One region of the Peribacillus sp. BM1 genome, then DNA from elsewhere that is predicted to be linked to it. Evidence: riboswitches for the same ligand, from Rfam matches in the RefSeq annotation. Region 1 holds a riboswitch; the other holds the start of a gene.
What was found. A riboswitch is a leader RNA that binds a small molecule or an ion and turns the genes downstream of it on or off. The one in region 1 is predicted to bind S-adenosylmethionine.

Region 1 (4,407 bases):
GGAGCGTTTGTAAATCCCTTTCTTTATTACAAACTAGATTGGATTTGCAAACTCTTAAAACACGATTTCTATGCTTCATTATTATTTTATAAAAGGAGATCAATCAATTTCCTATTCTTATCTTTATGTATACAGCTTTAATATAGAACATTCTCATAATTTTAATTCTCTAGTAAAACAAGACTTCAATACAGACTCTTCTGTTGTGTACTCATTAAAAACCTAATCATGCACACTAGAATTATGAATTAATGCACCTTTAGTAGAGATACTCTATGGACTCGAAAGATATTTTCTCGCAAACGATTCATTCTCCATAAAAAACCCCATAAATGTTAGATTGTTGTCTAACATTTATGGGGCAGTTCATTTTAGGTCGCTTTTGTTTTTATAGTTGGTTTGTCCCAAAGATAGCAGCAATTTCTTTTGTACCTACTCTTCGTTTCTTCCTCGCTTCTGCTCTAATCACAGCTGATTCATATAGTTTTATCTCCATCTCAGACTGTGGAATAATACTAGGCACAAGAGTTGGCTTTTCGTTTTCATCAAGAGCAACAAATGTCAAAAATGAAATTACGCATAAATTTCGAGTCCCTGATAGTAAATCTTCTGCAATTACTTTGACCACTACCTCCATCGATGTTCTTCCTGTATAAGTGACAAATGCTTCTAAACAGACCGCATTGCCTTCGTAGATTGGATGGAGAAAGTCTACAGAATCGGTTGATGCCGTTACAACCGATCTTCTTGAATGCCGCATAGCTGAAATAGCCGCTACATCATCAATATAAGCCATTAATTTCCCACCAAACATCGTTCCATTATTATTCGTATCAGGCGGTAAAACAAGGCTTGTTTTTACCACAAGAGAATCACTGCAATATTTCTGTTCTTCCATTATCCAAACTCTCCTGTCCAATTAAATCTCTTTTTACAAGCGTAGCCATTTTCCTCGGTATAATTCTTTCAAATAGTAGCAAGACGTTCATTTAAAAGTAAAGAAACTCGTTTTAAACCAAACAATTTTCTCGTGAACATACTCACTTCCACTCTCTTATTTTACTTTACATCTATCATAAATACCCGAACTACGTAAAGATAATTATTTTGTACGACAGAACACTGGGGGATTCATTTTCTTAGAGGATTTTTTAAGAAACTAGATATTCGATTTATCAATAATCTAAATATATATCCAAACTAAAAAAGAAATATTACACTACCATTCATTTTATAGTTCAAGTATGATATGCTTACAAAAAATATTTTTCATTCATCAATAAGGGGTATTGCACATGGATCATTCATTACAATTTCGACTTGCTTCATTAGAGGATTTGCCAAGAATAGTGGAAATTTATAATTCAACCATCGCTTCGAGAATGGTAACGGCTGACACTTCGCCGGTATCTGTTCAATCAAGACTCGCTTGGTTTCATGATCACATTCCTGATAAAAGACCATTATATGTAATAAAAATAGATGATCGGACTGCTGGTTGGCTAAGCTTTCAATCGTTTTATGGGAGACCTGCCTATAACACAACTGCTGAAATAAGTATCTATTTGGACGATTCGTTTCGTGGGAAAGGTCTTGGTGGACTTGCTATCCAGAAAGCCATTGAGCTATGTCCTTCTTTAGACATCGCTACAATCCTCGGATTCGTATTCGGTCACAATACACCAAGCATTAAATTATTTGAGAAATTCGGGTTTGAAAGATGGGGAAATCTTCAAAAAATTGCCTTGCTAGACGATATTGAACGAGATTTAATCATTTTAGGAAAAAGAGTGCTACACGAAAAAGGATAAAATTAAACAAAGGATGTTCAAAGGAATCTTCATCCCCGCAAACTGCGACATACAGTCTATATACGTGTTATTTTCACATAATACTGTGTGTTGAAGTACGAGGTCTGACCCTTCCGAGACATCCTCTTCTCTATTTAGCCTACCTCGAAACATCATCTAATACTCTTCACTATATTGCGCATCCGTGAGAGGCGTAATATTGAAGATATTTATTAATATGTCAAGCTCTTGGCTCGCTCTAATTGTTTGTTTATTCGAAAGTCCAAATCCCTTTGCTAGTTTAATCATTTCTTCACGCTTTTGTTCAATTTCATTGGATAATTGAACGAAAGATTTCATCACTACCTCACACTCCATCAGCTATTTTGACTTATTGTAAAATAAGTCTAGAGTTATCATCAAATAAAAGCAATATTTTACAATCAAAGTTTTACTTCATTAATCTAGAATTCGCAAATTAGACACATTTTATACAACTCGTATATTATTTTTTTCAATTTAATCTAAACAAATTCTGTAGTACATTCCCGAAATGAAGCATTCAACCAAAATAGCAAAAAGGATATCCCAAAAGTAAAAGATCTGCCCCCGTAACTCCTACTTACAGTTTAAACGAAGTGTAAGTAGGAGTTACGGGGGCAGACTTCTTTCGGACATCCTCTTTTATTAAGATTACTATCAGGTTATATTTGGTAATTTCTCCTCTGCTAAGTGACAATATTTTTAGTTGAAGAATGCTCTTTATTTTGAATTTGTTCAAATTCTCTCTCTAGAATATTCAAGGAAACATCATAAAAATGTTTTTGTTCGGATGTTTTATACACGCCACGGGATAATAATTGTTCGATTAAAAACGCCTTTTTTTCCTCAACTATCTGCAGTAACTTTGCCATTCTATACACCTCTTGCTTTATTTATTAGACAATTATTTCAATATGAATTTCTTCAACAAACTTTATATACCATTCCTAAGTGTACTTCAAACATTATTTCAGTAAATTAAAATTTTCATTCCTACGTGCTTATTCATAAAGTGAATCTTCAATCAGTTGGAGTTTACTACCCGTTAATGCGAGATAAATGCGGCAAACGATAGCCCACACTGTACAGTTAAGATTACAACCAACAAATCCAAACAATAAAAAGCCTCTTCTTAAACAAGAAGAGGCTGAAGTTTACGTCCGTTCGACTCTTCTTATCTTCCAAGCCTTCGCTTGTTGGATGTGGCACAGTGCTCAAAGTTGAGTCTGTTGCCGAGGTATCGCAGGGCCAAATCCCTCCACCTCTCTGGATAAGAATGATATATAATTGATGTTAATGCCATTATACGTTTTATTCCAAATAAAGTCAATGGTCATGTTTTGCTAATCTTGCAAAACAGTGTTCTTCGTTTCTTTCCCCCAAATTAACACGACAATTGCTCCAATTAAAATCGCAATTGTAAAAATTGTAAAAACCACACTAAGCGCAGTACCCGCTGCAACAAAATATCCGATGAGAAGCGGTCCCAAAACTCCCCCAACTCTTCCAGCAGCCGCCGCCATACCAGCGCCGGTACCACGAATCGTTGTCGGATATTGCTCAGGGGTATATGCATAAAGTGCCCCCCAAGCTCCTAAGTTAAAGAATGACAATAGCATACCTGACGTGATGAGCATCGGTAGTCCCTCTGCCGCGCCAAAGAAATACGCACTTACAGCTGTTCCAGTTAAATACGTGACAAGAACGAACTTGCGGCCCATTCTCTCGATAAACCACGCTGCAGTAAAATATCCAGGGAGCTGAGCTAAGGTCATAATCAATACATATTCAAAGCTCTTGATTAAACTAAATCCTTTCATCACCATAACACTTGGAAGCCACAAGAACATCCCATAATAAGAAAACACGACACAAAACCATAGAATCCATAATACAAGCGTTTGTTTTCTATGTTCTCTTGCCCACACACTTTTAATATTTTGCATAATCGTTGGCTTAGCTTTAATTTCAAGTCCGACATACTTCGGTGAATCCGGTAGATGTAAACGTAAATAAAGGGCATAAAACGCTGGGAGAGCACTTAAAATCAAAGCGATTCTCCACCCGTACCCTGGAATAACGAAATAGGAAATTAAAGCAGCAATAAGCCAACCTAATGCCCAAAAACTTTCGAGTAGAACGACCACTTTTCCTCGATTTTTGGCAGGTACGCTTTCTGAAACAAGCGTCGAAGCTACCGGAAGCTCTCCACCTAGTCCCATACCGATAAGAAAACGAAGTACTAAAAATAAAGCCAAAGATGTAACTAGAGCCGATAAGCCACTGCCAATTGAAAAAAGCAGCAAGGTAATGATAAAAACTTTCTTCCTTCCAATACGGTCAGCCATAATTCCGAAAAGAAAGGCACCAAATACCATTCCTATCGAATTAATACTACCGATCCACCCTACTTGTTGAGTTGTCAAACCCCATTCTGCTTGTAATGCCACCACAATAAATGACAGCATACCTACGTCCATTGCATCAAACATCCAACCGAGTCCAGCAACGCCAAGTAACCTACGATTAGAAATCGTTTTTGTATTCCCCTCCATGACAGTCCTCCTGAACAACC
Region 2 (4,407 bases), 930 kb from region 1:
TCTTTTGTTGGAGGACTTGTTGGAGAACAAGCTGCCAAGCTTACTGCAGGGTTAGCAGAAAAGGCTGCTATGGTATTTAAAGAGCCTATTCATGATGGACTTGAAGTGATAAAGGGCGGTTTAGAAAAAGCAGGGAAAGCTGTAGAAGGATTTAATAAAGGCGTAGACTTTATGAATGATCAAATTAAAAGTACAATTACAGATCCAGTAGAAAAAGTGAAAGAAATAGGCAAGGGACTATCAAAAGCAAAAGAAACTGCGAACTCTCTTGTTGATGGCGCGAAAGATTTTCTTGAAGATAAATTCTCATTTTTTTAAGGAGGACCTATGAAGACGATTCAATTAAGCATAGAAGAGTTAATCTTTTCATTTTATAGCGAAGGGTTATATGAACAAGGTATTTCGATTAAAGAAGCTTATTTTCCAGCTATGAATGATTCTGAGTTGAAATTGATGTTAGAAATTGCATCTCGCTCATTGTTAGCAAAAGATATGGTAGAGGAAGTTAGTAACCAATATAAACTAAAGGAAGAGTATACTTCATTTATCCACATATTAAATGATGCAGAAAGTACAGTAAAGGCTTCTAAATTTGATGTTAGTTTACATGCAGAAGACAGTATCTCTTTTCATTTTAAAAATAGTGAAGTGTATTTACATAAGTTATTACACGATCATCAAGTTCACTATCTTTCTAAGCTATCTAAAGAGAACATGTTTTCAATGGTAAGTGAATTTTTTGCTTTCAACCCATTAAAAGCAGAGAGTGATGTGCTTTTTACGTTGAAAAGTGAAGAGTTTGACGAGTTGTTAGAAGATGTAAGTCAAATGGATGATCTAACCGAAAAAACCATTCAGAAATGGGTAAAGAAATCAGAAAATACGAATATGGTAGAGTTGCTAGATGATTTATCAAGAAGAAACGGTAAAATGGACAGTATACTTAGTCTGCAATATGACGCAAATAATAACCCAGACTTCATTGATCTTTCCTTTGTTATTCCCGGAAAGACGGAGTTTTGGGTGGTGACTAGGAACCAAAATCTAGATTTAAGTTTTCAAAGAGTAAATGAGTCAACGATAAACAACCTATTGTTAAATAATAAAACATTCCTAGCTTAAGGGGGGGGGGGGGGCACTTTTTGGTCAATATAAAGGAAAAAAATGAACTTCTTCAAATAAAAGGGTCTAAAGGCATGTATGTGTGGGTAACTGGAGCCTATTTAATTGCTATAATAAGCTGTTTGGTATTAATAATTCAGGGCTTTAAGTTCAATTCGAATTATTCTTTAATCTATATCTTTGGAGGCATTATGCTCACTCCTGTTTTTCTATACTTAATACTCTGGTCATTGCCTGGTTTTAATCCGTGGAAAATTCTATTAACGATTATCCCAGGGGAAAATGGGAAGGTATTTTCTAAAAAAGATACGGTTTTTATTAACGATATTCGTAATATCGATTTGGTGAGAAATCCATTCAATTTGATCAATTATATTGTTATTGAAACATTTGATGAAAAAAAATTAAAGATTCCAACTTATAATCTAATTGATGATCTGGATTATCAAGTAATGGTTGATCAATATATGTTTCCATATATGACAGAAAACGCGAGAAAAGTATGGGATCGTAAAATCGATTTAAATGTATTGTTGAAGGAAGTAAGATATGAGCGACAGGAGCAGAAGATTGATTAAAACTTTGTGATTATTGTTTCAGAATGAACCTCCAAACCCCGTATGGTGGCCTTTTCTCTTTTTGCCCCTGATTAAAAAGGAACTTTTGAGGAGAAATTAAGGGAAACGGAATGGAGGTTTCTTTATAATGGAAAACAACAATCATCATGATACATTTACGGTCGCGGGAACAAACATTGATGCAGTAAAAAGACAAAATGAACGTTCAGGTATGTCATATAATGAAGTGAAAGAATTGCTGGCTAAAACTACGGGTGGACATGGTACAGAAGTCTATAGTGATACCAATATTGAGGAAGTTAAAAGGGAAAATCAGCAATCCATGGAAAAAAACTAAAGACTACACCATTTAATAAGACCTGCCCTCAAATAGACTATTTTGGGGCAGGTTCTTTTGTCTTAGGTACGAGCTTATGTAACAATTTCCCCTGGTCATACTCCTTAAAGAATTCGTTCTTGTAACATAGGATCTTAGTAAATCCTTAATGACAATCTTTTATACACGTTAAACATATATCATATTCCGTTCCTATTAGAATGAAATATCAGAAAAAACAGATTGGAGGTACTTGACAGGAAACTGAACATTATATATATTGAATATAATAATAATTCTTAGTAATCCGATATGATTTAAAATTTCGTATATATAGATTCTTATCAAGAGAGATGGAGGAACTGGTCCAATGAAATCTCGGCAAAAGGCTCTTTTTAGGGTACTGTGCCAATTCCAGCGAACGAATAGTTCGAAAGATAAGAGGAGGCAATGGTAGCACATTAATGCACATTCTACTCTTCTTATCACTTTGATAAGGAGAGTTTTTTTGTATAAAGGACATGGGGACGGGTCTTCGCGACTTAATAATACAGCCAATTTACTCAGCAGGTATACTCATATTATTGAGAAAGCATCCGAAATACCGGCCCCGCACCGCCACCATTGTGATGAGGCGAGTGTAGCGTGCTTCATGATCGATCTTTCATAGTAACTGGTGGCGTTTTAACGCCACTCAGGTTTTGTATTTACAAATGAAAAAGGGGATGAGTGGATGATTAACAATAAGGTTATACCATTCGAATTTGACACAATTTTGCTTGGTGAAGAGAAGGAAGGTATTGCTGAATCTCTTTGTGGGAGAGTGGTGCATGGTAGGAAAATGGGACGGCAATTAGGTTTTCCTACAGCCAATGTAGATGCAGATGCTGTCTTGTTAGCGAATGGGGTGTATGGCGTACATGTGGTTGTAAAAGGAAAGCAATATCGGGGCATTATGAATGTGGGTGTTAAACCAACATTTGGATCAACCTTGAAAAAAACATTTGAGGTTCATCTTCTCGACTTTTCCGATGACTTATATGGAGAGTTCATAAAGTGTCAACTTCTTTTTAAAATCAGAGAGGAGCAAAGGTTTGCCTCAATTGATTTATTAAAAAAACAAATTACGGAGGACAGATATCGTGCAATCGAGAAATTTAAACAATTTGAGGCTCTTTTTAAGGACGGAGAAAGGAAAACCCCTACAGAAAAGCAAATATCTGAATCTGCCTGATTTACAATTTTTTAATTGGTGCCATTTACAATATGGGGTAAACAAAGGAATTTATAATACGATTGATAACTGGTTTTACGAGTATGGCATTGTTAATATTCTCTCACGCAGAATTTACCTGTTGTCCTTTTTGGAGTTTGCCAAAGAAGTAGAATCGGAGCAGAAGCAAGATAAAGTAATTCGATTTGGAAATGGTGGACTTGTAAAAAAACTACACGAATTTCTAGTCGTTTATAAAATGGAGTCGAATGGTGGACTTTAAAATTTGGATTTAAAGCTGAAAAGATACAGGTGTTCGGGGGAAAACATCCTATTGGGAAAACCCCGACCTGTATTCGTCTTTAATTTTGCAAGCCGAATTCGTTAATAATCTCAACTACATTGATCTATTTCTTCTATAAAACTAATCATGAACAGCAAGAATATTTCGTTCTTGTCAAGCCTTAGCAGGGGAGAAAGCTATAATGAGCGCTTAATTAGGTTAAACCGATGAATTCCGCTCATTATAGCTCACAATATAATTGTGTTTTGCTGTATTATAGTACCCTTCACTGTATTCTTTAATATTCCCTTCTTCATCATGAGAAAGTCGAATTCGTTTTAAAGCTACAGTGTCTTTTGCCAATTTCAATGATTCACATATGTGACTAGGTACGATAGCAACGGTGAACTCATCCCTAAATGTTTCGAGTTTAATATTGTTTTTTTCCATAAAACGATATAAAGAGTTAATCTGAACATCGTTTAATTCTTCATCGCTTATGTCCAGTAAAATATAGTGGGAGAAGTGAATATACGGTTCACCATCCAAAAGGTACATTCGCTCGATTTGAAGGCAACTTTCACCAAATAGAGGATAGAGTGAAGATTCAGTAGATAATTGAATCCTTTTTATACTTAACACTTTTTTGATAATTTGATGACCTTCCTCTACTAATAACTCTGTAAAGTGCTTACCTTTTGCTAGTTTCGCATTCGAAACATTTGTGATGACCTTCGTTCCTTTACCGCTTTTCTTTTCAATCAAACCTTCTTGAACAAGCTCTTTAATTGCATTACGTACAGTAATTTTACTCACATTAAATTCTTCTTCTAGTAGAGGCTCAGAGGGAATGTAGGTATTGACTGCGTAAACCCCATGTAAAATACGATCTTTC

Region 2: another riboswitch for S-adenosylmethionine. It lies ahead of AC1MGI_RS07060 (riboflavin kinase); the one in region 1 lies ahead of fbpA (Fur-regulated basic protein FbpA).

The regions. Positions count from the first base shown of each region.
Region 1 is NZ_CM155259.1:2,371,773-2,376,179, reverse strand. Features, by position in the region: gene AC1MGI_RS11430 (acyl-CoA thioesterase) at 389-898, opposite strand; gene AC1MGI_RS11425 (N-acetyltransferase family protein) at 1,296-1,811, shown strand; gene AC1MGI_RS11420 (Spo0E family sporulation regulatory protein-aspartic acid phosphatase) at 1,968-2,150, opposite strand; gene fbpA (Fur-regulated basic protein FbpA) at 2,519-2,704, opposite strand; SAM riboswitch class I at 3,004-3,109, opposite strand; gene AC1MGI_RS11410 (MFS transporter) at 3,176-4,387, opposite strand.
Region 2 is NZ_CM155259.1:1,445,254-1,449,660, forward strand. Features, by position in the region: gene AC1MGI_RS07040 (glycine zipper domain-containing protein) at 1-318, shown strand, start outside; gene AC1MGI_RS07045 (hypothetical protein) at 328-1,122, shown strand; gene AC1MGI_RS07050 (DUF5381 family protein) at 1,143-1,700, shown strand; gene AC1MGI_RS07055 (gamma-type small acid-soluble spore protein) at 1,828-2,037, shown strand; SAM riboswitch class I at 2,355-2,460, shown strand; gene AC1MGI_RS07060 (riboflavin kinase) at 2,750-3,250, shown strand; gene AC1MGI_RS07065 (hypothetical protein) at 3,372-3,512, shown strand; gene AC1MGI_RS07070 (GntR family transcriptional regulator) at 3,732-4,407, opposite strand, start outside.